DNA from 2 places in the Dickeya chrysanthemi NCPPB 402 genome. Region 2 is predicted to be linked to the other one. Evidence: predicted binding sites of a transcription regulator. Region 2 holds the regulator's gene; the other holds the start of a gene.

Region 1 (7,633 bases), 1.9 Mb from region 2:
CCGAGGTTTTGCCGCTGCCTGCGCCGGCCAACACCAGCACGGCATTTTCGCCATTCACTACCGCCCGGCACTGACTGGGGTTCAACGGTGAGCTTTCCACCGTATCGAAAAAGGCTTTGTGCCCGACCAACGTGGTTTCCGTCCAGAGCTGGTTGGCTTGCTGACGCAGGGTCTCCCCCTGCTCCAACCAACGCAGACAACGCTGATAATTGTCCCGGCAATGTTCAAATTCATCCAAACGCGCCAATGGTAACGGCAACGCGGCGAACCCGCTTCGGATCGCTTGTTGAACGCGCATCAGTGTCTGACGGCTGAACCAGCCATCTACCGTTTCCTGCGTCGTAATCTTCTCCGCCAGTTGCTGCAATACGTCTTTGCACACCTCGCTCATCTCCTGACTCCAGCTCTGCCAGGACTTGAACAGATGACGGAAAAACTGCTGCGTTTCCTGCCATTCCGTACCGTGCAAACGCACCACCTTGTTCTCCGGCAACTCGAATTCCAGCTCTCCCCAGATCAACCCTTTCTTACAGCGAATCGCCAGCAACTGATTAAAGGGGATGAGGTATTCGTGTCGGTCGCCGCTGACATTGACACCGGCATTCAGCAATTGCACACGGTTGTAGGGATGCTGTGCCAGATGCTTACCCAACGAGGTCGATTTCAGTTCCATGAGCGCTGTGCCATTTTCAGAAGAAATGTTCAAAGTTGTAGTGTAACCGCTATCCGACCCCACGCTCTAGCCAGAAAAACACGTTAGAATAACCCGGCTAATAATGTGATAATTCGTTTCCCGTCATAGGGTTTGACCGAGGGTGTTCATATCATGCGAGCCGTACTTAATATCCTGAATTTCGTGCTGGGTGGTTTTTTCACCACGCTCGCCTGGCTGCTGGCCACGGCGGTCAGCATTGTATTGGTCTTTACCCTGCCGCTGACACGCTCATGCTGGGAAATCACCAAACTCTCACTGTTACCCTATGGTAATGAAGCCATTCATGTCGACGAACTGCAGCCTGAGCAAAAAATACGCTGCTTAATGCCGGCGGTACTCTGCTAAATGTATTCTGGCTGGTCTTTTTCGGCTGGTGGCTGTGCCTGTCGCACATTGCCAGCGGTATCGCGCAATGTCTGACGATTATCGGCATCCCGGTGGGCATCGCCAATTTCAAAATCGCCGCCATCGCACTCTGGCCGGTGGGACGTCGCGTCGTGTCGGTGGAAGAAGCGCGCGCCGCAAGAGAAGCCAACGCCCGTCGGCGTTATCAGTAACCAAAGCGGGTCATCATCGTGCAACTGAACGTCACAACCAACCTGCGGCAGGTCATCTATAACAGTAGCTGGCTGTATAATCTACGGATTCTCATCGCACTCAGTGGTGTGGCGCTCGTCCCTTGGTGGCTGGGAGTATCGACCAGCACCATTCCTTTAACGCTGGGGGTCGTCGCCGCCGCGCTGACAGACCTCGATGACCGGTTGTCCGGCCGTCTGTTTAATTTGATCATTACGCTTGCCTGTTTCCTGGTCGCCTCGGTGTCAATCGAACTGCTCTACCCGCATCCCTGGTTATTCGCCATTGGGCTGGCCGGTTCAACCTGGAGCTTTATTCTACTGGGCTCACTGGGGCAACGCTATGCCACCATCGCGTTTGGCGCACTGCTGATTGCCATCTACACCATGCTGGGTATATCGCTTTACAACGACTGGTACCAGCAACCGTTTCTGCTGTTGTTGGGGGCATTGTGGTACAACTTGCTGACCCTACTCGGCCACTTGCTGTTTCCTATTCGACCGCTTCAGGACAACCTGGCTCGTTGCTACCAGCAGTTGGCCCATTATCTGGAAACCAAATCCAATCTGTTTGACCCTGATCTTGATGATAACGACCAACCGTTGATTGACGTGGCGATGGCCAACGGCCAGTTGGTTGATACGCTCAATCAGGCTAAGGCGTCGCTACTGACTCGGTTGCGCGGCGACCGCGGCCAGCGCGGAACCCGACGCACGTTACACTATTATTTTGTCGCGCAGGATATCCACGAACGCGCCAGCTCGGCACATATCCAATACGAACAACTGCGACAGATGCTGCGCTACAGCGATGTGCCGTTTCGGTTTCAGCGTTTGCTATTTATGTTATCGCGCGCCTGCCAGCAAGTATCTCAATCCATTTTGCTGCAACAAAAATATCAGCATGATTACCGTATTGAGCGAGCCTTCTTTCATCTTGATGCAGCTATCGACAGGTTAGCCGCTCAAGGGATAGAAACGTTGTACATCAAGGCATTACGCCATTTACTCAATAACTTGCGAGCAATTGACGCCCAATTCATCAATATCCAGTCCGAGCAGACGCTGGAACGCCACAATCACCGTCTTACGGCGGAAAGCCGGCTTTCAGACGATAAAATTACCGGCTGGAGTGATATCAGGTTACGTATCAGCCGTCACCTGACGCCGCAATCCTCACTATTTCGTCATGCGGTTCGTATGTCGCTGGTACTGTGCATCGGCTACGCGATTATTCAATTAACCGGGTTACAACACGGCTACTGGATCCTGTTGACCAGCCTGTTTGTCTGTCAGCCTAACTACAACGCAACCCGCCGACGTTTAGCCCTACGTATTGTCGGAACGCTGGGCGGCGTACTCATCGGCGTTCCTTTGCTGTATATCGTGCCCTCTCTGGAAGGACAACTGGCGCTGATTGTTATCAGCGGCGTCTTGTTTTTTGCCTTCCGCACCGTGCAATACGCCCAAGCCACGCTGTTTATCACGCTGCTGGTATTGATGTGTTTTAATTTATTGGGCGAAGGGCTGGAGGTTGCCATTCCCAGGGTAGTCGACACGTTGGCGGGCTGTGGTATTGCCTGGGCAGCGGTCAGTTTTATCTGGCCGGACTGGAAATTCCGCGGTCTTCCCGCCGTGATAAATAAAGCGATGATGCGGAATTGCCGCTATCTCGATGCCATCATGCTCCAATATCATCAAGGCAAAGATAACGGATTGCCTTATCGCATCGCTCGTCGCGATGCCCACAATAGCGATGCGGAGCTGGCTTCAGTGGTGTCCAACATGTCGGCAGAACCCCACGCCCGCCCTGGTATGCGGGAAAACGCCTTCCGGTTAATGTGCCTCAACCACACCCTGCTGGGATATATCTCGACGTTGGGAGCTCACCGCGAACACATTCAGTCGTCTGAAACCCTGCAATTACTCAATGATGCCGTTTGTTATGTCGATGACGCACTTCATCAAGATAACAGCGACCAGGCGGTACTGGACCGCGAACTGGAAGCGCTGAAAAACCGTATTCATACTCAGTCACCGGAACAAGACAGCACAGGGCAATTACTGCTGCAGCAGGTGAACCTGATCATCGGCCTGCTGCCGGAACTGACGCAACTGAAAAATCAGATGATTGCCGAAGAAAATCACACACAGGAACCGATGCATCGGAATCGACAACAGACCTCTGCGCCCTAATTGATTCTGGGAGGTCTGATAGCACGCAGACTGGTATTCTCGAACCATTCAATCAGTTCGCTGCGCACGACTTGCGGTAACGCCGCCTGATGGACGCCACAGATTGCACCCGCCAGCGCCAGCAACACATTAACGCTCAGATTCTGACTGACAGACCGCAGTTTGAGGTAACTGGTTTTAGCACCAAGACGATGTAATTCATCAATATTTCTAATCCCGACCTTCCAGAGTAAACGCTCCAGGTCATGATTGATATTCGGTAGGTCTTTTAATCTGATGCAACGCATTCTGGCGGCTTTGTCCTGACGAGCCCCCTGTAGGGCACGCGACGCCAATTCCAACAGCACGGATTCGTCCTGCCAAAGCGCCTCCCCCACCAGATAATAATTAAGCGGCACCGGCAAACCGCGTTTGGTATAGATAAGTTTGGGTGTTTGCCTGTCGAGAAAAAACGCCTCATTATCAGGTGCTGCACGCAGATAAAGCTCACCATTGGAGACTAAAGCGAAAATCACACCATCCACTGCAATGCTGTAGCCGCCAAATTGTGAGCGAGAAAGGATACTTCCCAGCGGGGAAAATACTGTTTTCGCCTGTAAAATCCTTTTTTCACATAGCTTTTTCATTACTCATTCCTTGTATTGAATATTTTTCCCTGTTTACCAGATACATCTGTAACGCGAACAATTAATTAAACACAGCAAAACACCCTCTTCAAATACAAAAAATGTTATGAAGGCAACGACATAACGATTATGCGAAGCGCTTTCAGAAATTCCGGTTGATCTTTGCTCACACAAAAGATACTGTACGCACATACAGTAATACTGTGAGGTAAAGAAATCATGCGTACTCAAACCATCCGTTCTCGTCATGTTTGTCACACGTCACGTCTGAGTAATAACGCGATGCCTCAAGCCGCCTCCAGCGGTTTCATCAGTGAAATCGTCTATGGCGATGATCATCCGGTATTAACGCCGTTACTGCTTCCTTTATTGCAACAGTTGGGTACGCAATCACGCTGGTTACTCTGGCTGTCGCCACAGCAAAAACTCAGCCGTTTATGGCTGCAACAGGCAGGGTTGCCACTGGAAAAAATGATCGAATTGCACCGTATCAATCCAGTGTCTACGGTTGATGCCATGGAGAAAGCATTAATGACCGGTAATTACAGCGTCGTATTGTGTTGGTTAGCGGATGAACTGAATCATGAACAAAAAATGCGGTTGCAAAGGGCGGCGCAGCATGGAAATACCTATGGATTTATTATGCGTCCAGAGGAAAAAACAATCACAAGACCTTTTTCCACACTAAAAATTCACTCAAGATTGTATCACTAAATGAATATTAGGACTTTTCTTACAAGGAGGTAAGAAGTTCGCTTTAGCCCCCGTAAATAGGGTGTCTGGCGTATTATTGCGGAGTGTTAATATTAAAAGACATCCGGGTAATCTGACAAAATCGTCCATGCTTTGTTAGTAATTATGTATGAACGACTGATTTTTTCATGGCGTCTGTCACATCATACTTGTAACTTTCTCCCCACGTTGTAGACTTTAGCTCGCTGGAGTTGTCCTTAATCATAATGCCAGTTCACTGGCAGCACGTAATTAGACCAAGGGCAATGTCTCCGAGAAAGGATTTTAACCAAAGGCTGATTAGCTTACAGAGTTAATTGCCGATTTGGATGATAATGAGGCGTAAAATGAAAAAAACAGCTATCGCGATTGCAGTGGCACTGGCTGGCTTTGCTACCGTAGCACAAGCCGCACCGAACGATAACACTTGGTACGCAGGCGGTAAACTGGGTTGGTCCCAGTATCACGACTCTGGCCTGAACGGTAATGGTTACAACGTGACCAATGCTGCACAGAACCAGTTGGGTGCCGGTGCATTCGGCGGTTATCAGGCTAACCCGTACCTGGGTTTTGAAATGGGCTATGACTGGCTGGGCCGTATGAAGTATAACGGCGGCAACCAGGGCAGTTTCAAAGCTCAGGGCATCCAGCTGGCAGCGAAACTGAGCTACCCGATTGTTGACGATGTGGACGTCTACACTCGTCTGGGTGGTTTCGTATGGCGTGCAGATAGCCATGACGACTCCGGCCTGAACGATCACGACACCGGTGTTTCTCCGCTGGCTGCCGTCGGTGTTGAATACGCTATCACCAAAAACTGGGCAACCCGCCTGGATTACCAATGGGTGAACAATATTGGCGACGCTTCCACCGTTGGCGGTCGTCCTGACAATGGCCTGCTGAGCGTAGGCGTTTCCTACCGTTTCGGTCAGGAAACCGTTGCTCCAGCTCCAGTAGTGGCTGCTGCTCCGGCCCCGACTCCGGCTCCGGCTCCGGTTGTTCAGACCAAACGCTTCACACTGAAGTCTGACGTACTGTTCAACTTCAACAAAGCCACTCTGAAACCGGAAGGTCAGCGTTCTCTGGACCAACTGTACTCTCAGTTGAGCTCTCTGGATCCGAAAGATGGTTCTGTAGTCGTTCTGGGCTTCACCGACCGTCTGGGTTCCGACCAGTACAACCAGACCCTGTCTACCAAACGTGCTCAGACTGTTGTCGATTACCTGGTTCACAAAGGTATCCCGTCTAACAAAATCTCTGCTCGTGGTATGGGCAAAGCCAACCCGGTTAGCGGCTCTACCTGTGCTAACGTGAAAGCACGTGCTGCGCTGATTGACTGCCTGGCACCGGATCGTCGCGTAGAGATCGAAGTGAAAGGCATCAAAGACGTAGTGACTCAGCCTCAGGCTTAATTGCCGCGCACGCGTTAAGTTAAGGGTAAGCACGGCCCCTATAGATAGTTGTTCTATCGTTGTAAGTGGTTGCGGTTTCCCTGACAAAGAAACAGTCTCTGTTTATGCAGAGGCTGTTTCTTTATTCCTGACGCTTACTGTTGCTCATAAACACACTACCTCAATTACCTCATCCTACTCTGGAATAAACGCATGTGCTTCATAGAATAAAACAATGATGGCAGCGCTAAAATGCCTCATCGGTTATATTCAGGTAGTACCAAAACCACCCGCCATCACCACACCGGATGACAACCAGAACCGGCTACAATCAAGGCAGTATCAGCAGCTCGCTCGTTATCCCCCAAATAATTTGAGTTGCAGGACAACATGCATGGTGTGTTAAACAACGCAACGCGTTGGCCCTCGAAATAATTTCGCACATTGATGCTTCACTTCTCATCGCGCGAGGCCAGTGCTGACAGGACCACCTCCCACAATAGATGCAAAGCTATTTAGGCAAGGCTCATATTGGGCATTGTCACGCGGCAAGAGAGTGGATGACGATGAGCTTATCCAGGTCAGTGATTCGGGTGAACGACAACGCTGCCGGGAGCCGCGTTGAACGCAGCGTGTTGCGGCCCTGAAAAGGACAAGGCCCATTTATGATGAGCCGAGTAAGAAAGCCAACGTGCCGGACAGCCGCCTCGTCATATCAACGTAACGACTGCACTCAACACTCAGGCGCTGACGACAGTTAGCCGTTCAATCTCATGAGGCGTCAACGCCAGACGAGTCGCGCCAGCCAGCTCTGCGACCTGCTCAATCGACGTTGCGCTGACTATCGGCGATGTGACGCCCGGTCTGGCTATGAGCCATGCCAACGCAACCTGACTGGGTGTAGTATGGTGAGCCTCCGCCACCTGATCTAACGCATTCAAAATCGCCAGCCCGCGCGGATTAAGATAACGTTCCACCACTCCCTGACCACGTGCGCTTTTCACCGCATCGGCGGCCGAACGATATTTGCCTGACAAAAAGCCGCTTGCCAGCGAATAGTACCCGATCACCCCTAGCCCATTGGCTTTCACCACCGGTTCCAGCGTGGTTTCATAGTGCTGTCGATCATACAGGTTATATTCCGGTTGCAGCGTTTCATAGCGAGCCAAATGGTTATCCTTACTGACCTGCAACGCCTGCGCCAGACGTTCGCCTGCATAATTGGATGCCCCGATAGCACGCACTTTGCCTTCGCGAATCAACGCATCAAAAGCCGACAGAGTTTCTTCCAGCGGAGTCGAGCGGTCATCATCATGGGATTGATACAAGTCGATATAATCGGTCTGCAAGCGACGTAATGAATCCTCTACCGCCCGACGGATATAACCAGCCGACAAC
Region 2 (7,633 bases):
TCAGAATGAGTTGCTGACGAGCCAGCTCGGCCACCAATTCATCCAGCACGTCAGCCAGTCCGGCTTTCTCGTAATGCAGGAACAATTCCGCCTGCAGTAACGGATAAATCAGTGTTATCTGGCCCAACAGTTCCGCCGTAGTGATACGTCGGCAATGCATCACGATGCTGGCAACCAGCGACGGCAGAACCAGCATATGGTGGATATTGTTGCGGTAGTACGTCATCAGTACCGCCTGCTCGCGCGGCAGAATGATAATGTCGCCGACGTTGTCTTTTTCCACCTCGAATTTATCCATGCTCAGCGCGTGTTCCAGCAGTGTCGACGCGGTTTGATTAGGCACGGTGATATCGGGGCTGTAAGGAACGTTACGCAGCAGTTGCAGATAACACTCCAGTTGTTCTTCCATTTGCTCGCGTGTCAACGCACGCTGGCGCGAGGCGAGCAGCGCCGTACAGCATAGATTCATCGCATTCGCGGCTGCCGCGTTATTGATGCGCACCATGATGCTGTCGGCGATATTCTGCACGGTAGGCGTGAGCCAGGCGGGACGTTGTGGATCGATGGGATCGATGGCGTCTCGCCACTGTGGTACGTGGTTGTTGAGGTATGAGGTCAACGACAGCGGCTCGCCGATGTTGACGTACCCCTGCCCAAGATTGCGCAGTTTACGTAACCCACGCACCATTTGCAGGAAACCTTCTTTTTCCTTGGTGGCGCCACGCAGCTCTTTCGCATAGGTACCGACTTCCATCACATGTTCATAACCGATGTAAATCGGTACCAACGTAATGGGTCGGGGACCGCCGCGCAACATCGCCTGAATCGTCATCGCCAGCGTGCCGGTTTTGGGTTCCAGCAAACGGCCGGTGCGGGAACGGCCGCCTTCGACAAAGTATTCCACCGAATAACCGCGGGTAAACAACTCGCCCAGATATTCGCGGAACAGGGTGGAATAGAGTTTATTGCCTTTGAACGTGCGTCGGATGAAAAAGGCGCCGAGGCGACGGAAAATCGGGCCGGCCGGCCAGAAGTTAAGGTTAATGCCGGCAGCGATATGCGGCGGCACCAAGCCTTGATGGTACAGCACGTATGAAAGCAGCAAATAGTCCATATGGCTGCGGTGGCAGGGAACATAGACGATTTCATGCCCGTCCTGCGCCAACTGGCGTACCCGTTCGGCATTATGCACGTTGATGCCCTGGTACAGGCGGTTCCAGGTCCAGCTCAGGACGCGATCGGATAACCTGACGGCTTCATAGGAGAAGTCTGCGGCAATCTCTTCCAGCAGGGCGATGGCATTTTGCTGGGCCTTATCATGGGAGATCTTCTTAACCCGCGCTTCGTCATCGATCGCTTTAGCGATGGCCCGTGAAGACAACAGCTTATTGAATAGCTCATGACGAACCGGCAAACGCGGGCCGATGGTTGCCAGCCGCAAACGGGAGAAGTGCATCCGCGCTACGCGCGCCAGTTTGTGAGCGATGGTTTTATCGGTGCCGTGCTCCGTCGCCATATAACGCAGCGAGACAGGCACCGAGAAACGTACGAAGCTGTCGCGGCCCAGCCATAACACTGCAAAAAATTTCTCAATACCGTTTAGCAGACGCAGGTGCGGCGTCCCCTGATTTTGTCCTTCGCGGCCGGGAGAGCGGCCAAACATGACGGAGACCGGCACCATCTGTATGTCGAGTTCCGGATTATTGCGATGCAGATCCAAATAATCGTGGAACAGTCTTATCGACTGCTGCTTGGGCACGTAGTAACGGAATAAACGCGGGCCATCATTGATAAAAACGTGGCTCGGCAAGGTTTTTCCGTCGATGTGCAGCGGCTGCAACGGATCGGGCAGACCAAACTCCAGACATTTTGTGCGCAGAGTCAGCAGGTCCGCCTTGGAGTTGTAAGGCAATACATAGAAAATCGGCCGCGTCGGATCCAGGCGTTGTTCATTAACGGGATCCTGTGGGATAACCTTACTTTTTACCAGTAATTTTAGTGGGAAATTCAGTAGTTTATAGTAAATTCTACGCCAACCTGACATAACAACCAGAAGCCTCTTGTTAGCAATGCGCGCCAAGGATACCAGAAACCCGACAGGATATCTGTGGTGATGAAACCATGGCTGCGCGTTAAAATCGTGGCCAATCAAAAATTAAAAGGCGGAGTAAGCATGAACAAAACAACCGGAATAACCCGCATTATCAAAGCAGCGGGTTATTCGCTGCAAGGATTGAAGCAGGCGTGGCGGCATGAAGCGGCATTTCGCCAGGAATCATTGCTCACGGTTGTCGCCGTTATTATTGCCTGCTGGCTTCCGGTTTCAATGGTGGAACGGTTGCTGTTAATCGGTTCTGTGGTGCTGATCGTGCTGTTTGAACTGGTGAATAGCGCCATCGAAGCGGTGGTGGATCGCGTCGGTATGGACTACCACGAGCTGTCGGGCCGGGCAAAAGATATTGGCTCGGCGGCAGTATTCGTCGCCTGCCTGTTGGCGGCGACGGTGTGGGGGGGAATACTGTGGAGTCATTTTGCGTGATGTTTTGCAGAATCGTAGAAAAATCCTCGCAATAGCCATATCACGGTTCCCATCGGCACTTTCCCTGTATATACTCACAGCGAAACTGTATAAACAAACAGGGGGCGGAATGAAAGCGCTAACAACCAGACAACAGCAGGTTTATGATCTGATTCGCGATCATATTTCACAAACCGGTATGCCGCCCACCCGGGCTGAAATTGCCAGTCAGCTTGGCTTTCGCTCGCCGAACGCCGCCGAAGAACATCTCAAGGCGCTGGCCCGTAAAGGCGTGATTGAAATTGTCACGGGCGCTTCCCGTGGTATCCGTCTATTGATGGAAGAAGAAGACCAGGGGCTGCCGCTCATCGGTCGCGTTGCCGCCGGCGAGCCGTTGTTGGCGCAGCAACATATTGAATGTCACTATCAGGTTGACCCGGCGATGTTCAAGCCGAGTGCGGATTTTCTGTTGCGGGTTAGCGGGATGTCGATGAAAGACATCGGTATTCTGGACGGCGATCTGCTGGCGGTGCATAAGACGCAGGATGTGCGTAACGGCCAGGTGGTGGTGGCGCGTATAGAAGATGAAGTGACGGTTAAACGGCTGAAGAAACAGGGTAATGTGGTACAACTGCTGGCGGAAAATAAAGATTTTGCGCCGATAGTGGTCGATTTACGCGAACAGAGTTTCTCCATCGAAGGGTTGGCGGTTGGCGTAATCCGCAACAGCGACTGGAGCTGACGCTTTGTTCCCGCCCTTGGTTGTCGCTGCTGTACATCGTCTACACCGGTGTTCACTCTGTCTGGATGGCACCTTAATCTCCCGGTTTTATCAGTAACTGGGCTGATGGTACCGAAAGGGTATTGATACAACGGAAGACGATGTGTCCAGGAGCGGAGGTATTCAGGGAGATAATGCATTCAGGATGAATAGTGTGAAGCAACGCTTCACACTCAGCGTTTTTTATATGTGTTCCGTTTTTCTTCGGTTCAGCGCTTTTTCACAATGATGCTGTGATCGTGATTACAACTATCCCGATGTTCGCAGGATTCCACTTTTTGGCATTCGCCGCATAAGCCGTGAGCTTCCACCACGCTGTGGCGCAGGGCAAAGCCCGCTTGTTTGGCCAGTTGATGCAGTGTTTCTTCCACACCTTCCGTCTGACGTTCCGTTACCTGCCCACAGCGATCGCAGATAAATAACGCCGACGTATGACTGTGCTCTTCAAAATGGTGGCACAGTACATAACTGTTGGTGGATTCCACCTTGTGGATAAAGCCTTGTTCCAGCAGAAAATCCAATGCGCGATACACCGTAGGCGGCTTGGCCTGAGGCTCGGAAACGCGGAGCAGGTCCAGCAGGTCATACGCGCTGATCGCACCGGGTTGCTGGGCCATCAAACGCAACACTTCCTGACGTTGGGGCGTCAGACGCACATTGCGTTGTTGGCAAAGCTGTTCAGCCTGGGCAACAAGTTTGTCCGGATTGGTTGAATCCATTGCAGTAACCCTGAAGCGAGTGTGAAATTATGTCGGCATATTATCATGACTGGATAAAAACACCGAGATAGCTGCCTCAAGGTTGCGCTGGCGCCCTGTTTCGTCATAAAACCCAGTACCATAGGGTAGTTTTCTGACGCATGGTCACCTTGCTGCATTCCGACGGGGTTTACCGCGAGCTAAACCACCAGATCGATCAGCAATACCCGTGCGGCGGTTTCCGCCTGGACAATAAGGCTGTTTTCCTGCTGAACGAAAGCGCCGTCGCCACAGTGCAATACACTCGGTATCGCCGCGGTATTCCCATTAATACGCAGCGAACCGTAAATCGATTGCAGGTAAGCACGGTTGCCATTCAGCGTCAGGTTCTGTTGTTCGCCTGCTGCCAGATTCAAATGATGGATCCAGACCTGTTGACGCAGATGGAGGGCATTGGCCGATTCATCCGGCGATGCCAGTAACTGATAAGGGCGCTCGTCTTCCAGCCTCAGCCGCTGCGTGCACTGGTTTTCCCGCGTAGGGCAGGCGTCCAGCCACAACTGTAGCCGGGTTAGTGGCGTATCATCGCTGATATTGTGTTCGCTGTAGCTGATATTGGGTTGAGTGGCGAGCAGAAGCGCTTCACCGGCTTTGACGCGGGTATGATTGCCGTTGCTGTCGCGGTATTCAGCGTGACCTTGCAGCACCACGTTCAGAATATCGACGCGGGGATAGGTCCTTGGCTGAAAAGAGGCACCTGGAGCCAGTACTTCCTGATTGAGGACCCGCAGCGAGGCAAAACCCAGGAGATCAGGATCAAAGTAATGACCGAAAGAAAATGTGTAGCGTGCCTGCAACCAGCCATAGTCAGCCTGGCCGCATTGTTCTGCTGCTCTGCTAATGATCATGGTATTCGACCCTGATAATTATTGATAAAGCGATAGTAATTGTCTGGACGATGGATTGTTAGCCAGTTAATCTGGTCGGTACGTTCAAAAATCCTGAATGAGTGAAAAAATGGCAAAAGAACGGGCATTAACCCTGGAAGCTTTAAGAGTCATGGACGCTATCGATCGCCGGGGTAGTTTTGCCGCTGCTGCTGATGAACTGGGACGAGTGCCTTCCGCTCTGAGTTATACCATGCAGAAACTGGAGGATGAGCTGGATGTCGTGCTGTTTGATCGTTCCGGCCATCGCACCAAATTCACCAATGTTGGGCGAATGCTGCTTGAGCGGGGGCGCATTCTGCTGGAAGCAGCCGACAAGTTGACTACGGATGCCGAAGCGCTGGCGCGAGGATGGGAAACCCACCTGACCATCGTGGTGGAGGCGTTGGTGCCTATGGAGCCGTTGTTCGCTCTGATAGATAAACTGTCGCTGAAAGCCAATACCCAGGTGTCATTACTGACTGAGGTGCTGGCAGGCGCATGGGAGCGGCTTGAACAAGGTCGTGCGGATATCGTTATCTCGCCGGATATGCACTTTCGCGCCTCTTCGGAAATCAACACCCGCAAATTATATTCCATGAAGAATGTGTACGTAGCCAGCCCGGATCACCCTATCCATAATGAACCTGAACCGTTATCAGAGGTAACACGTGTGAAATATCGCGGCATCGCGATTGCGGATACCGCTCGCGAACGCCCCGTCCTCACGGTGCAGTTACTGGATAAACAGCCTCGTTTGACCGTAAGTTCAATGGATGACAAGCGGCGGGCGCTACTGGCTGGTTTAGGGGTGGCGACTATACCGTACGAGCGTGTGGCGCAGGATATCGCCGAAGGGCGCTTGCGGGTCGTTAGCCCGGAAAATAGCATCGAAGCCCAAATCATCATGGCATGGCGACGCGACAGCATGGGCGAAGCTAAGGCGTGGTTTTTGCGCGAGATACCACGCGCATTCAACTCGCTTTGAAGCGGCATGTCGCCGCCGCATAACACCGCCTCGGTTGGCTGAAATCAATCGACGGCGTTGTTCGGCGTGCAACCCGTTTGCTGTGATTCATACCCGCTTACGGGTAACGCTTATCCCGCTCGTGTGGTGCGTTCAGGTCCATGTCGGGCCCGATGGAGATGATGCCGTGGGGATTGATGGTGCCGTGACTACGGTAGTAGTGGTGGCGGATATGACCCAGATCCACTGTGTCGGATACGCCCGGTAACTGGTAAATTTCACGCAGATAACCATACAGATTCGGATAATCGCTTATCCGGCGTTTGTCGCATTTGAAATGGGTATGGTAGACCGGATCAAAGCGGATCAACGTCGTCCACAAACGGATATCGGCTTCGGTGAGGCGATCGCCAGCCAGATAGCGCCGTCTATCGAGGATCGTTTCCAGCCTGTCCAGAGCGGTAAACACCAGCCCGACGGATTCGTCATAAGCCTGCTGGGTCGTGGCGAAACCGGCTTTATAGACGCCATTGTTAACCTGGTGGTAAATCCACTCGTTGAGTTCGTCAATCTGTTCCCGCAGCGCTTGCGGGTAGTAATCGCCGGGCGTGGCGCTGTAATCGTCGAAGGCGCTGTTAAACATACGGATGATATCCGCCGATTCATTACTGACAATCGTATGCTGCTGAGTGTCCCAGAGCACCGGAACGGTCACGCGCCCGCTGTAATCCGCTTTAGCGTGCAGATACAACTGATACAGAAATTCGTGCTGATAGAGCGTGTCGCCGGTGGCGTGAGGGAAATCAGTGGAGAATGTCCAGCCGTAGTCCAGCATCAGCGGGTGAACGACCGAAATATCAATGTGTTGCTCCAGCCCTTTGAGTTTACGCAGTAATAAAGTGCGATGAGCCCAAGGGCAAGCCAACGATACATACAGGTGGTAACGGCCGGCTTCTGCTTTGAAGCCGCCATGGCCAGTGGGGCCGGCTTCACCATCGGCGGTGATCCAACTGCGGAAGTATGTTTGCGGTCGCTTGAAATGTCCGCCGGATGACTGGGTTTCATACCAGGTGTCATGCCATACGCCGTCAACCAACAATCCCATAGCCAGGTCCTCCCGGAATGATAACGATGGCGGTCAACAGCATGCCGCTGACCGCCATGAGATAATCAGGTTGTGTTACTGAACCAATTATTCAGACTGTTATTACCATTTTTTGTTCAGCAGACGATCGATACTGAACGCGCCTGGGCCGGTAACGAACAGCAGTACATAACCACCGGCGATAGACAGGTTTTTCATGAACATCAGCGAGTTGGCGCCCTGAGAAAAATCAGAGTGGAAGACGAATGCGGTCAACAGGGTAAAAATCGCGGTAATGATCGCAGTCGTACGAGTCAGGAAGCCGAAAAGAACAGCCAGACCACCGCCCAGTTCCAACAGAATGGTTAACGGCAGCAGTGCGCCCGGAACGCCCATTGCTTGCATATATTGCTGGGTTGCGGCGTAGGAAGCGCCGAGTTTGCCATAACCGGCAACGATAAACAGGATTGGCAGCAGGATACGAGCAACCATCAGCAGAGCGTTCTCAAAATTTTTCATCAATATCTCCAGTAGTGTGTTTGCGGCCGGATCAAGAATCGCTAAGGGCGCATCCGGCGGTGGCTTGTCTAAACGTTTGTGTAACCGATGGGGAAATACTAGGGGCGGATGCGTGCAGAAACCAGCGAGTAAAATTGTTG

Evidence for each region. Region 2 encodes LexA, which represses DNA repair genes until DNA is damaged. Its sites were predicted from a motif close to TNCTGTATGTACATACAGNA; they were not measured.
Region 1: a site for LexA is predicted at 4,291-4,310, ahead of sulA (SOS-induced cell division inhibitor SulA). Genes of this name have one in related genera too.

What each region holds. Positions count from the first base shown of each region.
Region 1 is NZ_CM001974.1:1,228,622-1,236,254, reverse strand. Features, by position in the region: gene helD (DNA helicase IV) at 1-673, opposite strand, end outside; partial or broken gene DCH402_RS05635 (YccF domain-containing protein) at 827-1,272, shown strand; gene yccS (YccS family putative transporter) at 1,291-3,486, shown strand; gene DCH402_RS05625 (TfoX/Sxy family DNA transformation protein) at 3,483-4,112, opposite strand; gene sulA (SOS-induced cell division inhibitor SulA) at 4,332-4,826, shown strand; gene ompA (porin OmpA) at 5,192-6,256, shown strand; gene DCH402_RS05610 (aldo/keto reductase) at 6,976-7,633, opposite strand, start outside.
Region 2 is NZ_CM001974.1:3,997,002-4,004,634, reverse strand. Features, by position in the region: gene plsB (glycerol-3-phosphate 1-O-acyltransferase PlsB) at 1-2,044, opposite strand, end outside; gene DCH402_RS17655 (diacylglycerol kinase) at 2,174-2,539, shown strand; gene lexA (transcriptional repressor LexA) at 2,649-3,260, shown strand; gene zur (zinc uptake transcriptional repressor Zur) at 3,509-4,018, opposite strand; gene DCH402_RS17640 (pirin family protein) at 4,198-4,905, opposite strand; gene DCH402_RS17635 (LysR family transcriptional regulator) at 5,015-5,911, shown strand; gene DCH402_RS17630 (glutathione S-transferase family protein) at 6,009-6,995, opposite strand; gene DCH402_RS17625 (DoxX family protein) at 7,098-7,493, opposite strand.